DNA from 3 places in the Thalassotalea ganghwensis genome. Region 3 is predicted to be linked to each of the others. Evidence: predicted binding sites of a transcription regulator. Region 3 holds the regulator's gene; each other region holds the start of a gene.

Region 1 (8,171 bases), on a different contig from region 3:
TTGGTAAGAAACTCGTCGAAGTGAAAGATATCGCTAAAAGTACGAAAGAGGAAATCGCTGAGTTTGATTTGATCATCTTGGGTATTCCAACATGGTATTATGGTGAAAACCAGTGTGATTGGGATGACTTTTTACCTGAACTAGAAGAAATTGATTTTACCGATAAACTTGTTGCGATTTTCGGCTTGGGCGATCAAGAGGACTACGCAGAATATTTTTGCGATGCGATGGCTCCTTTAAGAGATATCGTTGAATCTAAAGGCGCTATTTTAGTAGGGAACTGGCCTACTGAAGGTTATGAGTTTGAAGCGTCAAAGGCGCTTATTGATGACAATACATTTATTGGCCTATGTATCGATGAAGATCGCCAGCCAGAATTAACCGAAGAGCGTGTTGATAAGTGGGTAGCTCAAGTTTACGATGAGATGTGTTTAGCTGAGTTAGCAGATTAAACTACGCTCAATAGAACCACTTTCCCAAAAGCCGCACAATGATGCGGCTTTTTTATTGCAATTCATGCCTAAAAAAAGTCAATTAACAACCTAAATATGTTACTTGATATATTCCAAACCAAGAGTTAACATTAAATTAACAGTACAACTGAGATAGTTAATATGAGTGGAGTTGAAAAACCTTCACAGGGAAACATTGATTTGTTTGAGCAATATCGACAACAAGCCGATCATGCAAGAATAGCGAAACTTGAGCTACAAATACGACAATTAAAACCTAACGCAGTCTTGGTATGTATTGGTATTATTGTCGTTACCGCTCTAGTCATATACTTATCAACTATCTTTCCATCCCTAAATCATCCATTAACCATTGTTCTGTTATCTTTGCTAAGTGTCGTCGCTGCTTGTTTTGCTTTTTGTCAAATATCTCGCTTGGATAAACGCATTGATGCACTTTATAAGCTCATTAAAACAAGTAAATATTAACCGTAATGTGTCTGTTGAGTTATTACTAAGACTCCACCTTCTATACTAACTTAGTATAGAGCTTTCCCTTAAACCCCATACAGGATTATGGTGTTTTCATTAAAGTTCAATTAAGTTTGTTTTTCGCAATACCGATGATAACCGGCATTGGTTGATTCTCATCAACAATATCAAAACAGTGTTCAATGGCTACTTGATCGAGTCTCGCTGTGGCGTATGCTTGCTCAATCATTTTATTGCTAAAGCCAAATTCACTGTTTGGCTTTGTTTGAAGCCAATCCCATTGAACCAAGTAACCACCTGGTTTTAAGCACTGTTTAAGTAAAAGTAGTGTGTCTTGCAGGTTGGGGACAAAAAATAAAACAGAAGACGCAACAATGAGATCAAAACCTTGGATAAATTCAGGGTATTGCTGTAAATAATGCGGTGTTAACAACCCTGCTTGAGCGTTGACGTTATCCAATTGCTTTTCTTTTAAGACATCAATCATTTTTATTGATGAATCAATGGCAAAGACTGAAGCGGCATGAGCTGCAACTTTTTCGGTTAGTAAGCCTGTACCACACCCAAAGTCGAGTACCTTAAGCCCTTGCAAACAAATCCGATTAGACAGCGAAGCAAACGCTTTTTCACTGTATTCAATAACAGAAGGGTTACTATCCCAACCATCGGCATAATCATCCCAGCTACTACTCATTTATCTCTCCATTTATATTTAAAGTACGTTAAATTATTTAGAGCGTGTTGATCTTTGCTGTTTACTTTTGCAGCGATTTAGACACCATTTATACAAGACAGAGTCAATGTTTCACAGTTATTCTATTCGAATTAACGATAACACAGTAGAAATGGCGTATAAACGCTGTCCTATGGATTCGTTTAAATGTGCTTTGCCCTTTGTTGCTTAGTGGACGTAGATACTTAGCGATAGCAGGACGCGGAAGCCATACAAGGATTTTACATAGAATAACTATGCTACACTCCTTGCGCCGTGGTCAAAACACATTTAATTCGAACAAAAATCAAACGTGAAAGATCAACACACTCTAGTTAAACGATAATTGGCAATTATCAGCTCATTCCTTACCTATCGATGTTTAGGCTTCTTACGAATATATAGTTGTCGATTTAGCTTCGCAACTAATTCACCTTTACTGTCATGAACATAAACAGGGTACTCGGGTAAATACTTATCACCATCAGCAGTGTGGTGAATGATATCGTTGATCAACGCTTCACTGATATGAAACTCAGCACTCACAACCCCTTTGCCTGGTTTAATGTAATCAATATCAGCTTTTTTATCCCAGACAAAATAACGATTTCCTAATTGCTGTAAAATTAACAACATGTAAAATGGATCGGTCATCGCGTATAAAGAACCGCCAAAATGGGCGCCAACCGCATTCTTGTTCCACGGACGCATTCTTAATTCGACTTTCGCTTCACGAAAATCTTTAGAAATGTAAACTACACGAATACCGGTAAATAGAAAAGGCGGCCAAATATTCAATAACCATTTCATTAACCATGCATTTTTAAACACTGTCACCTCCGATAAAATAGGCACTCATCGTACCACTTAAATTAACCGAGAAAAATGATAAATTCCGTTAATGTCTAAATTATTCCTTTAAACTCATTTGCTAACCCCCTATAATTTATGCTTTTGCAATACACTTGAGGCTTAACTTAATGCCAGATCAAAACGAAGAACTAAAAAGAGCGGGCCTTAAAATTACCCTTCCGCGCATTAAAATATTGGCGATATTGCAACAACCTGAAAACCAACATATCAGCGCTGAAGATGTTTATAAAATTCTTCTCGACCAAAATGAAGAGATTGGCTTGGCGACTGTCTATCGGGTATTAAACCAATTTGATGACGCTGGGATTGTAACTCGCCATCACTTTGAAGGTGGAAAATCAGTATTCGAGTTAAGCCATAAGAAGCACCATGATCATTTAGTGTGTTTAAAGTGCGGTAAAGTAGTTGAATTTGAAGATGACGTTATTGAAAAACGCCAAGAAGATATTGCCAAATCACACCAAATCAAGTTGACCAATCATAGCTTATATTTATACGGTGAGTGTGAAGACGAAGAAGCCTGTGAAGCTTATCGTCAATCACATCAATAAGGCTGTAAAATTTAAGTAGCTATCTTAGGGTAGCTACTGATAAAGCTTTCCTTTGTGTTTAATCCACCCATCTTGATGTTGCTTATGCGGGTCTCGATGTGTCCAGTGCACCATACCACCACTACTGTTCCATTGATATTGCCCTAAAAACTCTATTCTATCGCCAATGTGTAAATGAGGAATACGCTGGCCAATATCAATATTATGAACAATTAGAACCGTTTTTTGATTCTTTAATTTAACGGCAAACTTTTGATGTCGAGTTCCAGTTAAGTCATCAGGGAAAATTTTACAGACGATGCCAAATGCTTTCATTAAAGATAACCATACTGAGTAATCATCAATTGGTATAAGACATATAAGTTGTTTGTTTATAGGTTAATGACGCTTTTACCACCGGCCATTCATGCGCTAATATCGAAAAAACAACCGTATCACGATAAGAGCCGTCAGGTTGAATACGATGATTTCTTAAGACACCGTCTTGTTTTGCACCTAAACGAGCAATAGCATGTCTTGAAGCATGGTTATGCCAGTGTGTCCTAAACTCGACTGCAATAGCATTTAAACGTTCAAATGCCAAGGTTAACATCAAGAGTTTGCAATCAGTATTAACACCAGTTCGCTGGAAGCTTTTCCCGTACCAGGTATAGCCGATTTCAGCACGTCGATTGGCAACATCAACATTACATATCCGCGTGCTACCAATGATTTTACCGGAACTGATTTCAATGACGACAAAAGGAATACCTTTTCCCAACTGTTTTTCGGTAAAAGCAACATCTAGATATTTATCTATTGTTTTTTGGTTCGGTACGTTAGTAAACCAAAGACTAGACAGCTTACCATCCTGCTCAGCTTCAACTAAAGCGTCTCGATGCTCAGCAGTGAGAGGCTCCAGCCTAATAACTTGTCCTATTAATACTTCGTTAAAACTTGCCAAATCTTCCATATCATTCCTTGAGCTAATAAATAGTTAATACTTTAAAGGTAAAATAACAGGTTGCTAATGACAACAATATGAATATCAACATCAGCAAAAAACGGAAAAACAGGCCAAGTTTATACTTAAACTGCTTCCACCAACCTTTTTGTGGTGCAGTTAACGCTTGACCAGAAAATCCATAAACGATCAACGCCGCTAAAAATAACCAAATAAACCATAGTAATGCCGAATGTAAAAATTGCTCTTGAGTAGCAATATCAGCAAAAAGCAACAAATAGACGATAGTGGCAAGGCTAAATAAACAAGTTAAGACAAGAAGGCGGCGAAAAGGAAAACAAACGTTGGCCAATAACGTTATTCGGTTAATCAACATAATTACATTTGAGTGTGGATATAGCGTCTAAATATCATACCTTTATCGTTATTCAATCGCCATGCTATAGAAATCAATTTTAACAATTAAAATCCAATGCCACTTTTTGCCAGAGCGGAATAAATACCGTTTAAAGCGACACTGTTATCCAATAATGAATCTTGCCACATATCACGTTTTTCAATGTTGAATGAGGTAACTGTATAATGATGATCAACGGTTATACCATGCTCTGTTAAACAACGATAGGTACACAGCGAATCACATCCGTCAATCACTATCACATCACTGCCTTTCAATGGTAAAGCATTAAGTGGCTCAATATTGGCAACTACGCCGGCAACACATGACATTTGAGCAAGCCCATCTCTATCAAGATTTTCGGCAATATCGTGTGCTATTCGAGCCACATTCGAACAGCCAGTACAGGCGTAAACAACTGGTTTAGAAGACGTCACACTAGTAAGCTCCTTATAAGATGATGACAAGATTTTAACCATTGCCGGTAAATCAGCATTGATTTAAATCAAGCTTCGGGAAATTTTTCAAAACTTAATGAGGAAAACAAAAATCACTCCTTGATAACTGATGGGGATTAGCTCAAGCGCAATCACTAACTCATCGCTGTGATAAGAATTGTCAGATAAACTATCTTAAGTGAACCTGCCATATATAACGAAAACCGCTCTATTCCTATGACAAATTAATAGACTTAGTTCATTTTTGGCACAATACTAAGAAACAGCAGTTTCCTTTTACAATGATCGAGCGAACCGGTTTATCAACATTTATCATCTGCAAATGGTCAAGCGTGATGAAAAAAGAACTTACAATGAAGACAATCTTATCGTTTAAGAAATACTCAAAAGCTTCGTCATTCAGCGTTATAACGAGAAATGATGAGAAAAGCGCTATCGCCAAAACATAAATAACTCAAACCAGAGTAAAGTATCCTTTGTCTAACTAAAAACATAATCATTTATCACGATAAACAAACGAGCGCTTTTCAGACTTTTAATCTGGTACGTTATCTTGCTCTAGAATAACAGCCCCACTGTGCTCTTCACCTAAACAATCATCAGGGTTGTAAATTGGACAACGCTGCATCGATAGACAACCACAGCCAATACAACCATTAAGGTAATCTCGTAATCGCGTCATCGCATTAATCTTTTTATCTAGCTCTACTTGCCAACTTCGGGATAACTGTGACCAGTCATCCTTATCTGGCGCACGTTTATCTGGCAATTGGTCAAACGCTACCGCTATTTCTTTTAAGGTGATGCCCATCTTTTGTGCCGCTTGAATTATGGCGATCCTCCTAAGCACCTCTCGTTTATAGCGCCGTTGATTCCCCTGATTACGCCAACTTCTTATCAGTCCTTTATTTTCATAGAAATGCAGCGTCGATACCTTCACGCCACAGCGCTTAGCAACAACGCCGACGGTCAAATTGGCTTCTTCTAACATAACGTTTCCTTAATTAGAGCGTGTTGAACTTTGCGGTACAAATTTTGTTCGAATTAAACGTGATTTAATCGAGGCGTAACGAATACCGTATAGTTATTCTATACAAATGAGCTACAACAAAGCGTAAATCACGTTTAAACGAATCCGAAGGACAGTGCCCATTTGAAATTTCTCCTTCGTTATCGCCTATTGATGGGGAATAACCACATGACATAGGCTCTGTCTTGTACAAATTTCAAATGAACTGCTGCAAAAATGCACATCAAAGATCAACTCGCTCTAATGCCTTAAAAAAATCTAAATAATTGCAAAAAACACTTTACCTCAACTTAAGTTGAGGTTTTAGAGTGGCACTATCTTAGCAAATAAGGAGAAGATTATGTCAACAAAAATAATGACAACAGAAAGTAGCTACACTGAAGAGATCACGCAAACCAGGTTTTTAAAAAAGCTAAAACGTTTAATCAATCAAACGATTGCAAATAAATAACGACTAAAACTTAAGGGAACTTATAATGCATTTAGAGCACATCAATATCGTTGTAAAAGATTTAAAAAATACTTTAGCGTTCTACCAAGCGGCTTTTCCTCACTGGAAAGTACGAGGTAAAGGGGAACAAAACTGGTTTGGTACTCAAAGGCAATGGTTACACTTTGGTGATGACTATCAATACATTAGTTTTAATGATAATGGTTATGGCGAAAATCGAAACTTGGACTCGAATCAACTAGGGTTGTGTCATTTTGGTTATATCACTAATAACCTAAAGGCACTTGTTGAACGCTTAGCAGCAGCAGGCTTTCAATTAGCAAAAGAAGGCGAAGCCTTGGCTCATCGACAAAATGTTTACTATATTGACCCTGATGGTTATGAAATTGAATTTATTCAGTATTTCTCTGATAACCCAAACGAGAGAAATAATTACTAAGCTAAAACCAAAAAGCCACTCCCAATAGGTGTGGCTTTTTTTATTTATTTTCCCACCCTAAGATAGGTTTATAATGCTTTTACCACATCTTTAACAAGTTCAGGACCTTGATAGATAAATCCAGTATAGACTTGCACCAATGAAGCTCCTGCCGCAATCTTTTCTTTTGCATCTTGACCGCTTGCAATGCCACCGACACCAATAATAGGTAACTGATTATTAAGCGCTTTAGCAAGCAAACGAATGACTTCGGTGCTTTTTTCTTTAACTGGCTGGCCACTTAACCCTCCCTGTTCATGGCCATGCTCTAGATTTTCTACACCATCACGTGCCAATGTAGTATTGGTTGCAATCACACCATCAATGTTATTACTCACCAGACACTCAGCGATAGAATTTACTTCAGCTTCCGATAAATCTGGTGCAATTTTTACCGCGATAGGTACGTACTTATCAAACTGCTGTGCTAATTTACTTTGTTCTTCTTTTAGCGCTGAAAGCAGCTCATTTAATGCATCACCATATTGTAGTAAACGTAAACCAGGTGTGTTAGGTGAAGAAATATTGACGGTGATATAACTAGCAAAGTTGTACACCTTGCGCATACAGTAAATATAATCGTCTTTCGCATTTTCATCTGGCGTGTCTTTATTCTTTCCAATATTTATTCCTAACACACCACTATATTTGGCTTTTCTTACTTGCTCGACCAAATAATCAACACCTTTATTATTAAATCCCATGCGGTTGATAATTGCATTCGCTTCTTCTAGCCTGAAAATACGCGGTTTGTCATTACCTGGTTGTGGTCTCGGTGTCACTGTACCCACTTCAATAAAACCAAAGCCCATCGCTTCAAACGCACGAATACATTCACCATTTTTATCCAAACCGGCCGCTAAACCACAAGGATTAGGAAAGTGAATACCCATGACTTCAACAGGTTTATCTTCTACCTGCTGTTTATAAGGAAAATTGAGTAAGGTAGCACCAGTATTTTTGAGGCTCTTTATAGTTAAATCATGACTCACTTCAGGATCAAGTTGGAACAAAATTTTACGAATGGCAGAGTAAAGCATACAACCTCAAAAAGTTAATAAATTCATATTGATAAAACGAGAGATAAAAAAATCCCCACACTGAGGTGGGGATTCTATCATTTATTTGCTTGGATCACAGTTTAAACTTAACAACATTAGCTCTCTCAACGCTACAGAGAATTTAGCAAACTCATGCGTTTGCCCAATTCTAAAATCATCAAGCACATGACGCCAGCGCTCAAGTGGCTGCTCATTGTCAGTAAACCAGTTATCAAGCATTTCTTCGATATTCTTGTTTTTAGGCTGACATCGTAAAATGACGGCAGTAATTGA
Region 2 (8,171 bases), on a different contig from region 3:
CATGCGATAGACTCCTTATTACATGCGCTGACAGGAAAAATCATGTTGGTGCACTTTGCCCGAATAGAACAGCAATTTTTAAAACAAGCCTGTATTGAACTTTATGGTATGGCACCACCTTTGGCGGTTGTTGATACCTTAGTGGTAGCACAGCGTCGCATGCACCGACGTGATATTGGCTATGATCCAAGCGCTTTACAATTGAGCAACCTGCGAGAACAGTATCATTTGCCCTATTATAGTGCCCACAATGCCCTCAACGACGCTATCGCCACGGCAGAGCTATATTTAGCGCAAACGGCTAATATGTCAAAGACTGCGACACTGTCAGATTTGCTCTACTAATCACTGGCAGTTAAGTACTCCGCCAAAATACCATACAACGCCGCTTTATCAATCGGCTTACCAATATGACCATTAAAGCCATTATTTAAATATTGCTCGACCTCATGTTTTAAAACATTCGCCGTAGCGGCGATAATAATGACGTCAGTATTATGTTTTCTTATCTGCTGACAAGCCTGATTACCATCCATTTCCGGCATTTGAATATCCATCAGGATCAAATCAGGAGCTAATTCCAACGTTTTATTGATGGCTTGCACGCCATTTTCAACCAAGACTAAATTAGCTTTGGTTACCTCGAGCATTTTCTTTAAAATGGTTTGGTTAACCCGATTATCTTCCGCCACCAGTATAGTGCGGTCGCTTAAATCCAAATTAAAGTGGGCTTTGTTAGTAATATCTTGTAACCGCTTTGACTTCTCTAAAGGAATCGTCACCAAAAATTCACTGCCGATCCCGAGTGAACTATTCACCGATATTTTACCCTTCATCAGGTTAATCAAGGTTTGGCAAATCGACATTCCAAGGCCTGTGCCACCATACTTTCGCGTTGTCGAAACATCCCCTTGTTCAAACTGATTGAAGAGTTTTTCAAGTGCGAGATCATCCATGCCAATACCAGTATCTTTGACACTGAAAATAAGCCCTTCACCGAGCTTATCTTCAACACAACGTAAGCTGACTTGACCTTGTTCGGTAAACTTCAATGCGTTTGATAATAAATTTAACAATATTTGCCGGATACGGGTAACATCACCAAGCCAATACTGGTGGACATGTTCATCAATTTCAAAGTTCAAGTTGACTTCTGACGGTTTCTTATAGGTATCGGTATATTCTTTTAATTCTTTTACTAATTCGGTTAAATCAAAAACGGTTTTATCAAGTTCAAGTTTACCTGCTTCTATCTTTGAAAAATCAAGGACATCATTAACGATATTTAATAAGTTTTGACTCGATGAAAGTGCATGGTCAACAAGTTCAGTCGCATTATCATTGAGTTGCTCTTGTTGAAGTAATTGCAATGACCCATAAATACCATTAAGGGGCGTTCTAATTTCGTGGCTGATATTGGCAACAAACAAACTCTTCGCCTTGTTGGCAACTTCCGCCAATTGCTTCGCCTGATTAAGCTGAGCATTCTTCTCATCCAAGGCTTTTAAATTTTCAGTCAAATCATCGTTGAGCTGCTTTAATTTGAGTGTTTTAAATTTGACACGCTTGCGCAACTGATAGTTAAAGCTCATGGTTATCATCAATAGTATTGCAACAATCAACACGCCATAAATCAATAACTGATAATTTAAAAAAGTCCCTTTTGTTAAATAATCTTCTAAGAAAAAGCCTTTTAGGGGCACATTTTGTTTGGCAAGTCCAACATCAACATAAATTTGGGCGATACGAAAAAAGCGATTTTGATAGGTTGTGCCAATAGGCATGGTTTGCGACTGAATCAAGGGTGCGGTTTTTTGGGCCTCAAATAGCAAAGAACTCAATTCTTTTTCACTATCGTACTTACTGATGATTAACTCTACGATTTCTTCTGGATGAGCTAAGGCATATTCCCAACCTCTAATACTTGCATCAACAAAGGCCTGCGCTCTTTCTGGGTTTTCTTCGACATACTCTTGAGTAGAAAAAATCAAATCGCCATAAAAATCAATCCCATAGCTTGCCGGGTCGATCAAAGTAACATCAATATTCTGACTCAAATAAAACTGCGGTTGATTAGTACTGTATACCGAAAAAGCATCGACATCTTCCTCTATCAACCGGTCATCGTTAAAGGTAAATGGCACATAAGTAAACTGATCTTGCCGGATACCTAAAGCGGCAAACATCGCGGTTATAGACGCGCCATCAATCGTTTTTTGATAGCTAACGCGCTTGCCAATTAAATCTTCAGCGGTTCTTATTCCTGACGATTTTAATGCCATTAATACTAAGGGACTGTGTTGAAAAATTGCCGATAATACGACGACAGGCTTTCCCTGCATACGTTGTAAGACAATACTCGAGTCAGCGATGCCAAAGGTAGCACGACGAGTTAACACATCTTGAACAGGGCTTGTTAACGGATTCCTTGCTCTGATTTCAACATTAAAACCCGCGTCTTGATAAAAGCCTTTTTCTTTCGCTGCATAGTAGCCGGCAAATTGGAATTGATGTTTCCACTTTAATTGCAACACCACTTCTTCGTTAGCAAAGGATGGCGGCAAGTAAGCAACAAACAATATCAATAATAGCGTTAAGTATTTGATAATAACCACTAGTAATCATTCGTTAGAGCGTTAATATTAATAGTATGTCAGTTGGGTATTTTCGCAACTAAACTGATGAGAAAATTACCTCTAGGATCTTTTGGTGCTCTCTATTGTAAACCTGTCTCTTAGTAGTGCAGCAGGCAATATAATAACTCAATAATGATAGGCTAAATTTACCACAGGTTTGTAAAAGAAAAAGCACCAATATCCGTTCGTCAATGGATATTGGTGCTTTGTCGCTGATAAATATCAAACCAATTCATCAACGTTTAGACTAAGTTCATATACGCTTTTGTCTACGCTGTTGCTTGTTCTTTTTTTAACATAACAAACAGTTGATCTTTTAAGCTTAACCTTTGTTTTTTAAGACCTTCTAAATACTCATCTGTCGTATTTTCAACGCCTTGTTCGATACGATGCACTTCATGATCAACCTGATGATACTCTTTAAATAACTTAGCAAAATGGTTGTCACTGGTTTTTAATTGATGAATTTCCTTCTCAAATTCCGGGAATTCGTGGTGTAAATCATGTTTCTCTATTGTCATGTTATTCTCCTAATTGGCGCAATTAATACAGGTATCGGTATAAGGCAATGCCATTAAACGCTCTTTACTGATGGTTTCCTGACACTGACAACAAATACCATAGTTGCCTTGTTCAATTCTTTGCAATGCATCACTGACTAACTTCAACTCAACTTTTGCCTCATGATGAATTTCATCGAGAACCTCATCATTCTCACGTTCTGTTGTTTGTTCAGAAAAATCAGCAGAACGCCCTTTTTTAAAATCTGCTTCTATCGCTGAAATACGAGTGACTAGCTGTTCTTTTTTATTTTCTAAGGTGGTTATTAATTCTTGAGCAGTCATGGCTATCTCCTTTAGATTTAGCGACATTATCGCCAGCTTCTTGCTACTAAGTATTGATCTAGCGCAAGGATGGCGCCAACTTTAGACAATAAAAAAGAGAGCCTAAGCTCTCTTTTTTATCCATTCCAGTCATGCTATTGACTAAATTGATACTCTTTCGGTGGTGTCGCACCCATTAAATGGGTAACAAAATAATCCCACCTTTTCCTCAACATAAACGATTCCATGGCAAAACCATGGCCTCGGTTAGGTAGCATTAACATATCAAAGTCTTTATTAGCGGCAATCAAGGCTTCAACCACCAATAACGTATTATAAGGCGGTACATTGGTATCTGTTGTGCCATGAACCAGCAACAATTTACCTTTTAAGTTTTTCGCAATAAGTTGATTTGCTTGGCTATCATAATTGGTGGTGTTGTCCTCGTGATTGATTAACATACCATGATATTTTTCGCCCCATTCATCCGCATAATTTCTATTGTCATGATTTCCTGCTTGCGAGACAGCCACTTTATAAAAATCAGGATATAGTAATAAAGCACGAGTTGAAGCAAACCCACCACCAGAGTGACCCCAAATGCCGACACGATCTAAATCCATCCATTGATGTTTTGTTGCCAGTTGTTTAATCGCTGCAACTTGATCAGGAATACCACTGTCCCCCATGTTGCCATAGTAAGCATTATGGAATGCTTTTGAACGACCAGGCGTGCCAAGTGCATCTATTTCAACCACAATAAAACCTAATTCGGCTAAGGCTTGGTGATCTCTACGAGCAGCCTGAAAATGACGGCCACGAATACTACCAACTTGAGGCCCTGGATATAAATAATTGACGACTGGATATTTTTTGCTGCTATCGAAGTTTGACGGCAAGAAATATAAACCATGAATGTCGTGTTCGCCATTACGATCTTTAACAACAAAATGGTGAGGCGCTCGCCAACCACTCGCGGTTAAAGCACTAATATCCATGCGCTCAAGCTCAATCGATTTGCCCGCATTAACACCGCGCAAGTAACTCACTTCAGGCTCAGTTGGTGTTGATACTTGGTCAATAAAGTACTGACCGTCAGGACTTAAGGTAATACGATGATGCTTTTTCTCAGGAGTCAGTAGCGTTAAATCAGAGCCATCTTTATTGACGCGATACAGAGAGTGATAATAAGGATCACTGCCCTCTCGTCCTGCACCAGTAAATACCAATTGCCCGTTAGCTTGATCAACATGCAAAAGCGCTATAACGGTCCAATCCCCTTGAGTGATTTGACGCTTAACTTTACCGGTATTGGCATCAATTAAGTACAAATGCCCCCAATTGCTGCGCTGCGAAAACCAGATAATTTCATTAGATTTATCTAAATAGTGCCAACTGATACCGGCAACACCCGACTCAAAAAATGCGTCAGTTTTTTCCGTAAACACTGTCTTTACTTGCCCCGTGGTTGCATCAGCAATTTTTAGCGTCGCACTTTTATGGTCTCGACTTGACGATACGAAAGCAAAACCCTGACTATCTTCAGCCCAATCTATGTCCAAAAGCTGACCATCTCGACCTGCAACATGATCGGTAATAGTAGAGCGGTGATCATCTGCAGCCATTTTCAAAGGGACGACTTTCCTTTGATCAACATCAATGACCACGCGATGAATTTTAAAAATATGCTCGTCACCGGGTAATGGGTATTTCCAGACATCAATCGTAGGATGACCAACGTTAGTTGACACTATTCCCATTTCACCTACATTACGGCTATCATGTTTAAATGTGGCGAGTTTGCTTGAATCAGGTGACCACTTAACCACTGGCTTATCGCTTCTTATCCAGCCGGCATTGTTAGTAGCATAACCAAAGTCCTTAATACCATCTTTGGTGAGTTGAGTTTCTTTATTGGTCGCCAACTCTCTCATCCATAAGTTGTGCTCACGAATAAATACCGCTTTCTTGCCATCGGGAGATAATTGTTCATTGTTATGCTCAATTAACTTACTTTCCTGACAAATGTAGCTCGAAAGGTTGCAACGATAATTAACACCACTAACCTTTACGCTAAGATATTGCTGGCTCATCTCTTCGATACGCTTGAATGGTAAAGCATTTCCATCAACTTGCGTTTCACTGACACGCGCTAAAGATTCAGCCAATTTTTGATGGTCAAAAGCTGCTACTTTCTTACCATTATCAGCACTTACCTTGTAAAAGCGATATCCTTGGGGAGTATTGCTACGGTAAATGACTGTGGCATCGCTATTCCACACAGGACGTTCTAACGTACCGACAACCAACTTGTCTACGTTTGAAGCAAGTCGTTGCTCTGCTCTTTGATAATCTGCTTGGCTAAGCGATTCTCCATTAGCATTAACAGCTAAAACCGTAAGTAACGGCGTAAGCCAGTAGTGTTTCCTCATGACATAACCCTATTTTATTGAAGTTATTTTATTAAGGCGTATTAATCTTTTGCGGTTTAAATAGCCTCTAAAAATCAACACACCCTAAATGATTAAAAATACTTATCGCAATATTAGCATCAAGTTTACTGGATTACGCGCATTGTCAAAGTGATTATCGTTTAAGTCACTAAGTTCAGCGATAAAACTCCTGTTATCTGCTAAAGCGTGTTGATCTTTGCGGTACAAATTTTGTTCGAATTAAACGTGATTTAATCGAGGCGTAGCGAATACAGTATGGTTATTCTATACAAATGAGTAACAACAAGGAGTAAATCACGTTTAAACAAATCCTAAGGACAGCGCCCATTTGAAATTTCTACTTCGTTATTGCCTATTTATGGGGAATAACCACATGACATAGGCTCTGTCTTGTATAAACTTCAAATGAACTGCTGCAAAAATGTACATCAAAGATCAACACGCTCTAATCTCGAGGCATTTATTCGACTAAAGTCTAATGCCAAAACCCCCATTCTTAGACTTAGGTCTAATTTCTCATTGGGTTCGTTATGACTAAGTTAGTAGAAGACTAATAACTATAATTAAAAAAATATAGCCTCAGAATCCTTAGCAGTCTTTCTAGGCTAACCAGATCAAATGGGGATACGAGAATGTTCAACAAAAAACACACATTGCTTGCTGCAAGCGTTTTGCTGCTATCGAGTCAGGCTCAAGCAGGCTATTCAATACAAATCAATGATCAAGACACCATAACCTTTGGTGGATATCTGCAGGGTGATGTCCGTTATGTCGATGGTAACGTCAATTCCTACTTAGGTGACTTTTGGATCGGTAACGCCGCAGAAGGAGACATCTCAAGTGTTAAGTTTTCGGTGGCCTCATCTCGTTTAAATACCAAGTATACGCACGGTGATATTACTGGCTTTGTTGAGTTGGACTTTTACACTGGAGAAGGAAATCAAATACTCACTAACTCAATTGGCCCTCGCATGCGCCATGCGTTTATAAAATATAAAAACTGGACGGTAGGCCAAACCTGGTCGACGTTTATGAATACCAGTGCTTTGGCAGAGGCTGCTGATTTTGGTGGACCATTAGTCGCTTCAGCGTTTGTTCGCCAAACCCAAATTAGATACACCAATGGAAATTTCCAATTCGCTATTGAAAACCCAGAGTCGTATGGTGGTGATCCTAGTCAAGATTCGCTACCCGATATGGTCGGTAAATACACTTTCAAAGGTGATTGGGGTAACGTCGCGGTTTCAGCTGTTGCTAGACAACTCAATACTCTAGGTGGTGAAAGTGAATCTGCTTTGGGTTATGGTGTCTCAGGCCGTATTAATACTTTTGGTAAAGATGATCTACGCTTCGCTATCCACGGTGGCAATATTGGTCGCTATGTTGGCGCCGCTGCATCAACTGACTTAGTCGGTGAAGAAGTAGAAGATAGCACATCCATTATGGTTTCTTATCGTCATTTCTGGACGGAAACCTTACGTAGTAACTTTTTCTATGGTAACACCGAAACCGATAAATCTGACCGTGATCGCACGCATTGGGGGGTCAATATTTTTCAAAACATCACCAAAGAACTGTCTTATGGTGTCGAATTTGGCAATTATGAAGTTGCCGATTTAGATCTTGATTCTGACTATGCTCAATTGTCAATAAAATACGTTTTGTAATCGGTTCATTGCGTTAGTTGGCCAATATGATGGCTATGTTAGGGGAAGTTTATCTTCCCCTTTTTTTAGAGCGTGTTGATATGGTTTCAATACTAGCACTGACTGCTAACGATAGAGCGACAAACTTCTTAACCATATCCACCGTACACTTGCCTTGAAGACTCAGGTAAATAAAGTCTTAAATTAATTTATATTATAATAATCATTCGCATTTACCCAACTTATCGATAATAATTGCAATTATGTTGATGTTTATTAGATAAAAATTATCACTGCAAGGCTGCATAAATGACCCAAACAAGCTCATCAAAAGAAGTCACTTTTTCCTCTAGCGAACAATTAGTATCAACCACCGACTTACAAGGTGATATCACCTACGCCAATGACAACTTTTGCCGTATCGCTGGCTATACTAGAGAAGAACTTATCGGTCAGCATCACAATATTGTTCGTCACCCTGATATGCCAAAAGCGGCATTTGCTGATTTGTGGCAAAAACTTAAACGTGGTGATTCATGGCGAGGAATGGTTAAGAATCGCTGTAAGAATGGTGATTATTACTGGGTTGATGCTTATGTGACCCCATTATAT
Region 3 (8,171 bases):
TGACCCATGTCCCCACCCAAATTAACCCGGACTTATCCGTTAATAGGGCGCCGATATAGTCGGAACTAATACTGTATTTGTCGGAGGAGTCATGACGAATATGTCGCAATACAATTCCACGATGAGCATCTACAACAGTAATGCCACCACCGAAAGTACCGAGCCAGATTTCTTTGTCATTGGGTTGTGTTATAGCGAAGACCCAGCCATGACTGAGCGTTTTCTTTGAGTTTTCAGTATGACCGATACGTAACACATCTCCGGTACTGATATTGATGCTTGCAGCTCCGTTACGGCGTGTACCAACCCACATTCTATTGTCTTTGGCTTTAAACAGGCGATATACGGTTTGCTCGTTGAAATCATTGTGCTCATCGCCAAATAGCGAAGCTGGCTCGTCCGAAGCAATACGATTATCCAGGGTTTCAGGCAAAACGATTCGGCAAAGTCCTGATGTCGTACCCATCCAAAGATGTCCTTCGTCGTCATAAGCCAGAGCCCTTATTTGCTTTTGTTGATAAACACTCGTGCAACCTTCAATATTTTCAAAATTGGTGATCTCTCCAGTTAAGATGTTAATATGACTGAGCCCCTTGTTTGTTCCAACGTAGATGCTACCTTGGTTATCCCCAACTAAAGTGCGAATTTCGTTATTAGGTAATCCTTCTCCTGATTGATGAGATTTTTGGAAGTGAGCAAAGTTGTCTGTTTCAGGCCGATACACCGAAACACCGTTGTCTATAGTACCAACCCAGATTTTTCCATCTGCTGCGCTCCACAGACTGTAGATAAAATTACCCGCTATGGAATCTGCCTGATTTGGCTCATGTAAGTATTTTTTTAAGTCGTAGCCATCAAATCGATACAAGCCTTCCTGACTACCCAGCCAGATAAACCCGGACTTATCTTGGACCATTGCGGTGCAACAGGAGGGCACATCAGCATCCTCCGCGACAAGCTGAAAGTTCAATTCGCCTAGCTCAAATAAGTTGCTTTTAATATTTTCCGTCGAATAAGCACAGACATGCCAACACCATATAGTGAAAAATAAAAGAGACCGTGAATAGAATGACAATCTTGTTCTCCCAGTCATACGAAGATGTCGTTGATACCTTGCCTAATAATTGTTTTTCACTTATGAGCCTTTATAGAAGCAGTTCTAACGGCATTTCTTCAGTGAAATTGATTACTGTACTTAATTATTGTGCGAATAAGAAAAATTTGCTAGCTCGATTTATCAGAGCCTAGTGCAACTCATAGAAAAGTAGCGGTATTGTTAGCGTAAAATGAGCATAAATCAGTACCATTTGATCTTGTTTCTTAAGAGGAACGTTGCGATTCTGCAATACCTTTTTATCTGTATAGGTATTGTAACCAACTCTTTGGACCTGCGGGGAGCAGAGCTGTTGATTTCATTTTTGATTGATTCTCGAATATTCAACTGGCCTCTTTCTCATTATATTTGCCGTTCGAACAGACTCAACTAGGTAATTTGTTAGGTCCGCTATGGGCGTATAGCCGAAGTAACTATCAATGGTGCCGGCACATACTTCACCGTCAGGCATAACACTCGACCGTCTGCTATTAGTCTCATAGCAGACCTTCCAATTTTTACATATGAGCAGAAATGACGAAACCCAATCCTATAATGTAAATAGCCGATATAAATTATTAGATAGATAGTTAAATAAGATTACTTTTAAAAACGTACACACCGTATATACACAGTGTGTACGTAAATAATGCCTTGCAAAAGCTCTACTGATAAAGCCTATCACTTACTCGCGAATGTACATAGGTTTTACTGTATAGTTAACAATGGCGCTTTTTAATTAAGTATGCTGCTACCTTATCTTAAAAAATCATCGTGCTATAGGTTAGAGACATTAATAATGAGTGACTCATCGATATTGGTTGAGGATACGGTCTCTTTTGAAAAGTCATAAGCTTCTCTTGGTTTACTGCGATCTATCGGCAAGTTTGCAAAATCAAACAGCTCCGTATCTGCTAATTGACTTGGACTGACATTCTTTATCGATTTAAAAACATTTTCGACGCGGCCAGGATTTGTTTTATCCCATTGATTAAGCATACTTTTAATATGTTGTCTTTGGAGGTTTTCCTGTGAACCACAAAGGTTACAAGGAATGATTGGGTATTCTCGTAATTGGGCAAATTCGACTAGATCTTTTTCACGACAGTAGGATAATGGTCTAATAACGGTATTTCGTAAATCATCTGCTCTAAGTTTGGGGGGCATTGCTTTAAGTTTTGCACCAAAAAACATATTAAGAAAGAGTGTTTCAACGATATCGTCCATATGATGACCCAGTGCTATTTTCGTGGCTCCGATCTCTTCAGCAAACGAATACAGTGTTCCTCGCCTTAAACGAGAACATAAACCGCAGGTTGTTTTCCCTTCTGGTACTTTAGCTTTAACGACTGAATATGTATCTTTATCAACGATATAATACGGAATATTTAAGCTTTCAAAGTAATTAGGTAAGACATCGGCTGGAAAGCCCGGTTGCTTCTGATCGAGATTTACGGCTACAACCTTAAAGTTTATTGGTGCAGATTTTTGAAGGCTTAATAGAATATCGAGCATAGCAAAGGAATCTTTACCGCCACTAATAGCGGCCATCACGACATCACCATCTTCGATCATATGATAATCAGCAATAGCCTTACCAACTTTACTTCGAAGTCTTTTTTGTAACTTATTCATTTCAAAAACTTCTTTGCGGTTATCGACTTGATTCATTTTACTTTAACTACCTAGTTTACGTTTATTACACAGCTATATGATAATCGCTGAACTTATTTGATTAAAAATGGCGACATATTATATCGCTTATTTATTTTAGAGGTAAGTTATTTATAAGAGAGTCTAACGCTAAACGACTAGTTTGATGTGTTATTAGGGGCTGTGTAGCAGATAATGTTTGCTAACAGCCCGCGGTACAGATTTGATGTTAATTATTAACTATTGCGCCATTGGTGAAACATAACCTTCAGGCTTCAATGCTAAAACATCACAATTTAGGTTATCGATAACATGCTCGGCGGTATTACCTATTAATGCGGCTGAAATGCCAGTTCTACCAATGGTACCGAGTATGACGAGTTCAGCATCTAATTTTTCAGCTTGATGCTGAATAACCTCTTCAGGAAGACCTTCTTCTACGTGTGTATGAGTGCTGTCTACACCAAATTTTTGTGCATGATTGGCCATCGCAACTTTGTGGTGATTAAGCATCGATTCATTATATTCCCCAGCATTAAATTCAGGAATTTCTATGGCAATATTAACGGGCGTGCCAGGAAATGAGTTCACTAAATGGACATTCGCGTCGATTATTTTTGAAAGGTTAATCGCCTCTTCAGTAATTTTATTGTTTAACGCTTGGTGTTCTTTTTCATCGCTACCAACATGAACAGCGGCTAAAATGTTACCTCCTTTCGGCCAACTATGCTCTTTAACCAGTAATACAGGAGATGGACATTTTCTAATTAAATGCCAATCAGTAGGGGTGAAAATGACCGACTTTAACTTATGGTGTTCATGTGTGCCTTTAAGTACGATGTCAAAGCCTTGGGTTAATACCTGCTCAATAATCGGTTCAAACGGGCGATTATGCCAAACGACTTTAAAATCGATAGTTAGAGAATTTTTTGGTAATGAGGTGATTTTTTCTTGTAACCAAAGTTCCCTGTCCTTGATAACCGTTTGACGCATTGCTTCTCGCTCGTCACTCGATAACATAGTCGTCATTTCGTAGGAAAAATCATAAATGCACATAAATGCGGTAATGGTTGCACCCGTTTTATTAGCTAACTCTACCGCTCGTTCAAGCGCTTTTTGATGCTCAGTGGTTGGATCGATGACGGCTAAAATCTTTTTATACTTTTCCATTTCGTGCCTCTAGCATTACCTGAATCATATAGTGAGTTTTTATACTAATGATATAAGTGTAGTTGTTCAATGATCATGCAGCAAAGAATTGCTGATCATTGTTTTAAATCAAGATATTAGTTGTTGATTTATTATTGATATGTAACTGAAAAATAGTACGCAAGAACTTGCTACTATAGGGATAAAGTTTGTGGAGCGTTTCTGAGCGTGAATATTGCCGCTAAAGTGCGGCAACCTCTTTCAATTTTTCTATATCAAGGATACGAATAAATTTACCTTCAACTTCGATTAATTGGCTTTTGTGAAAACGATTTAATAGTCGGCTAATCGTTTCTACGGTTAAACCAATATAGTTACCGATATCACTGCGTGTCATCGTTAATCTAAATTCTGTTTGCGATAGACCTCGTGCATGGAACCTCATGCTGAGCGATGAAAGAAAGGTTGCCAAACGTTGTTCTGCATTTTTACGATTTAGCAAGGTCAGCATTTCTTGATCAGCCTTAATTTCCGTGCTCATCATTCTCAGAATTTGCTTTTTCAATTTAGGCACAGAGTTTGATAACGCGTCAAGGGTATCGTAAGGAATTTCACACACCATAGATGTTTCTAATGCTTTTGCAAAACTAGGGTGCTTTTCAGCTGCGATTGCATCGAAACCGAGCAAATCTCCAGCCAAATGAAAACCGGTGATTTGTTCTTCACCATGCTCATCAACAGTAAATGTTTTAAAGGTACCTGAACGGATAGCGAATAATGATTGCATCTTCTCTCCGTCACGAAACAATTGTTCGCCTTTATGAATAGGACGCTTGCGGTCAATGATTTGATCAAGCTTTTCAAGTTCTTGATCATTGAGAGTAAAAGGCAGGCATAGCTCACTAATACTACAATTTTGGCAATGAATGTGTTGCTGGCCTGAACATTGACGGTTTTGCATCATAAACTCTAAGAAGATTGTTACACTGGTATATGGAGATGTTATTAGAACATTATGCCAGATGCAATCTTTAACGTAATAATTCCATAAATGATCAATGTAATCGCCATTACTTGACGAAATAGCGTATGAGAGATGAGTTGCCTGAATGATAAAAAACCGACAGAAACACTAAGCAGCGCAGGTAAAGTTCCAATGCCAAACCCCATCATAATTAGCGCGCCTTGCCAAGGATCCGCTGATGCGACTGACCAGGTAAGTGTTGAGTAAACTAGCCCGCACGGTAACCAGCCCCAGAGTGCACCTAATCCAAATGCTTTGGCTAATGAATCGACTGGAAGAAACTTCTTATTGAGTGGTGAAAGGAATTTCCATAATATTTGTCCAACTTTCTCAACTTGAACTAATCCACTGTACCAGCGACCGATATATAGCCCTAAAAGTATTAAGAAGATACCCGATATAAACCTCATTATATTTAACGGAACGCCAAGGTTTTTTGCAGCAAGTGAACCAGTAAAACCAGCGATAAAACCAATGAGGCTATAGCTAATAATTCGGCCAATGTTGTAGTAGAGTGTATAGAAGAACTTCTTTGTGCTAATGCCTTGGTCATTGGGCAAAGCAGCCGTTAACATCGATGAAATACCGCCACACATTGCGATGCAATGACCAGCGCCGAGCAAACCAACAACCAAGCCAGCGAAAAAGTTCATCTCCATTAGGGGATCCTATTGAAAACTAGTGGCGATAGAAGGGGGGAGTTTGACGACAAGTTAAATTTAGCTCCTTTGTTATTCTTTATTTAGGGCATTTTTACTCACTGAGTCAGAATTGGTTTCTGCCTGCGGAATGTCTTGTTCCTGACTATTGGATTTAGGTGGTTTATTTTGTTTGTCCTCTTCAAACAAAATGCTTAATCCTTGTTTTTCTAAGTCGTCAAATTGGTCAGTTTTTACGGCCCAAAAAAAGAGGTAAATTCCTAACGCTGTTAAAATTATCGCGATAGGTATTAATACATAAATAATACTCATTTTGAGCCTCTTTTTAGCAACCGAAGTGAATTAGTAATAACAAGTATAGAGCTCAAAGACATACCAACAACAGCCATGTATGGCGTTATATGACCACTTACCGCTAATGGAAGTACGATGGCATTATAACCCATCGCCCAAGCGTAATTTTGTTTAATCACTCGTTTTGTTTTAACTGAAATATTAAATAAGGTCTTCATAGAGGACAAGCGGTTATTCAACAAAATAACGTCTGCCCCTGATTTTGCAACATCGGTGCCTCCACCCATTGCAACCGAAATGTGGGCTGCGCCAAAAACTGGTGAATCATTCACACCGTCACCGAGCATCGCGACTGTGAATTTCTGTTGATAGTGCTTTAGTTTTTTCATCTTGTCTTCTGCAGAACAAGATGCATAGATATGATCAAGTGTTAGCGCGTCTTGCACCGTTTGACAACCCGCTAGGTTATCCCCTGAGAGCATAATTGTTTTAACATGTTTCTTCTTAAGGCTGTCTACCAAAGCTTTTGCGTCATCGCGTATTTGGTCGATAAAACTAAATGAAGCGAGTAGTTTTCCATTTTTTGCTAACACACATCGAGCCTGCTCAGTATCTTCTTTTGATTCAGAAAGCCAAGACGACCTACCGATAGCATATTGATGGCCATCAATAACCCCTTTAATACCGCTTCCGCTGATAATTTGGACGTCTTCTGCGTTGACTTGGAAATTTCTAAACTGTTTAAATGCACTTGCTATTGGGTGTTCCGAATAACTTTCCAAGGCAGCGCTAAGGGCGAGTAAATCTTCTTTCGAATAGGATGGCTCTAAAATATTAATAGCGCTTATTTGAACTTGACCTGACGTCAATGTGCCGGTCTTATCAAATGCGATACAATCTACCGAAGGCATAGTTTCAAGCACATGGCCAGATTTTATCATAATACCTTCTTTGTTGAGCCTTGTCGTCGCACACGTTAATGCCGTAGGGGTGGCGAGTGACAGAGCACAAGGGCAGGTGGCAACGAGTACGGATAAGGTAATCCAAAAAGCTTCTTCTGGCATATGTTGCTGCCAGTAAATCGCTGTAGCCACAGCACATACCAAAATTAAGGCAACAAAATACTGGGCTATTTTGTCTGACAACATAGCAAGCTTAGGTTTATGTGCTTGAGAAGATTCACTTAAGCGGATTAATTGGCTTAAAAATGAATGTTGATTATCGTGCTTTACCTTTATCGTAATATTGCCATCAGTATTTATGGTGCCAGCAAATACTTCATCATTCATCGTTTTAGTTAATGGGGTTTGTTCGCCAGAAAGCATTGACTCATTTAATTGGCTCTGGCCGTGCACAATGATGCCATCAGCAGGTACTGTTTCGCCTGGTTTAACTAAAACAATATCGTTTGGCGTTAAGTGTTTAGCTGCAACGATAATCTCTTGATTTTCTGTTAGCTTTGTTGCCGTTAATGGCATTAGTTTTAATAAGTTTGCTGATACTTCTGCAGCGCGACTTCGCGCTCTAAATTCTAAAAACTTGCCAACGAGTAAGAGAAACGTAAACATCGAAACCGATTCAAAATACACTTCACCTGTTTGATTAATTGTTGCCCATGCACTGGCGGTAAAGGCTAAACTAATTGCGATTGATACGGGCACATCCATTGACAATCGCTTTATTTTTAGCGCATTAATGGCACCTTTATAAAAAGGGTAGGCACCATAGGTGACGATTGGAAAGGTCAGCATTAAACTCGTCCAACGTAAATACACTTTTATGCTATCTGACATGTCTGAGAAAGCACCAAAATACATTCCGATCGCAATCATCATCACTTGCATCATTAAGATGCCAGAAATTCCCAAGCGCTTTATAAACACTTTAGCTCGAGCATTGTTGTTCTTTTCTATATCATTTGCTTTAAATGGCGTTGCTTGATAGCCAATATCATTAATGGCAATGAGTATTTCACTCAGTTTTACTTGTTGGGAATCCCATTTAACAGTAGCTCGCTGTGTGGTGGCATTGACGCTGATAGCAATAATCCCAGGTATTTTGGCTGTTTGCATTTCAATTAACCAAGCACAAGCAGCACAATTTATACCTTCAATGGTTAGGATAGCTTCTTTTTGAGTACCGTGATTAAAAGTAAATTCGCTTTGCAGGCTATCGTCGTCAAGCAATTTTTTCTTCGCCAATTCTGCGGGGATCAATTGTTCGCCTTTAGGAGCTTTCTCCGTTCTAAATTGATAATACTCTTCTAGGCCACTATTGACGATGGTTTCAGCTATAGCCT

The links. The regulator FNR, encoded in region 3, switches genes on or off when oxygen is low (the NO sensors DNR and NnrR bind a similar motif). The targets are predictions, from matches to a motif close to TTGATCTAGATCAA.
Region 1: a site for FNR is predicted at 4,916-4,929, ahead of ACSLUH_RS02450 (putative zinc-binding protein). Genes of this name have one in related genera too.
Region 2: a site for FNR is predicted at 3,535-3,548, ahead of ACSLUH_RS08075 (TraR/DksA family transcriptional regulator). Genes of this name have one in related genera too.

The regions. Positions count from the first base shown of each region.
Region 1 is NZ_JBQRUM010000002.1:110,815-118,985, forward strand. Features, by position in the region: gene fldA (flavodoxin FldA) at 1-452, shown strand, start outside; gene ACSLUH_RS02415 (hypothetical protein) at 615-941, shown strand; gene ACSLUH_RS02420 (class I SAM-dependent methyltransferase) at 1,048-1,638, opposite strand; gene ACSLUH_RS02425 (DUF4442 domain-containing protein) at 2,029-2,511, opposite strand; gene fur (ferric iron uptake transcriptional regulator) at 2,637-3,080, shown strand; gene ACSLUH_RS02435 (DUF3465 domain-containing protein) at 3,114-3,395, opposite strand; gene ACSLUH_RS02440 (GNAT family N-acetyltransferase) at 3,421-4,032, opposite strand; gene ACSLUH_RS02445 (hypothetical protein) at 4,046-4,399, opposite strand; gene ACSLUH_RS02450 (putative zinc-binding protein) at 4,486-4,857, opposite strand; gene soxR (redox-sensitive transcriptional activator SoxR) at 5,414-5,869, opposite strand; gene ACSLUH_RS02460 (VOC family protein) at 6,382-6,798, shown strand; gene pyrD (quinone-dependent dihydroorotate dehydrogenase) at 6,867-7,877, opposite strand; gene ACSLUH_RS02470 (NAD-glutamate dehydrogenase) at 7,959-8,171, opposite strand, start outside.
Region 2 is NZ_JBQRUM010000006.1:121,192-129,362, reverse strand. Features, by position in the region: gene ACSLUH_RS08090 (exonuclease domain-containing protein) at 1-345, shown strand, start outside; gene ACSLUH_RS08085 (ABC transporter substrate-binding protein) at 342-2,615, opposite strand; gene ACSLUH_RS08080 (HP1242/YdcH family protein) at 2,906-3,157, opposite strand; gene ACSLUH_RS08075 (TraR/DksA family transcriptional regulator) at 3,167-3,481, opposite strand; gene ACSLUH_RS08070 (S9 family peptidase) at 3,616-5,892, opposite strand; gene ACSLUH_RS08065 (DcaP family trimeric outer membrane transporter) at 6,546-7,580, shown strand; gene ACSLUH_RS08060 (methyl-accepting chemotaxis protein) at 7,869-8,171, shown strand, end outside.
Region 3 is NZ_JBQRUM010000004.1:201,333-209,503, reverse strand. Features, by position in the region: gene ACSLUH_RS06035 (ligand-binding sensor domain-containing protein) at 1-916, opposite strand, end outside; gene ttcA (tRNA 2-thiocytidine(32) synthetase TtcA) at 1,871-2,764, opposite strand; gene uspE (universal stress protein UspE) at 2,987-3,916, opposite strand; gene ACSLUH_RS06020 (fumarate/nitrate reduction transcriptional regulator Fnr) at 4,137-4,856, opposite strand; gene ACSLUH_RS06015 (sulfite exporter TauE/SafE family protein) at 4,901-5,578, opposite strand; gene ccoS (cbb3-type cytochrome oxidase assembly protein CcoS) at 5,651-5,890, opposite strand; gene ACSLUH_RS06005 (heavy metal translocating P-type ATPase) at 5,887-8,171, opposite strand, start outside.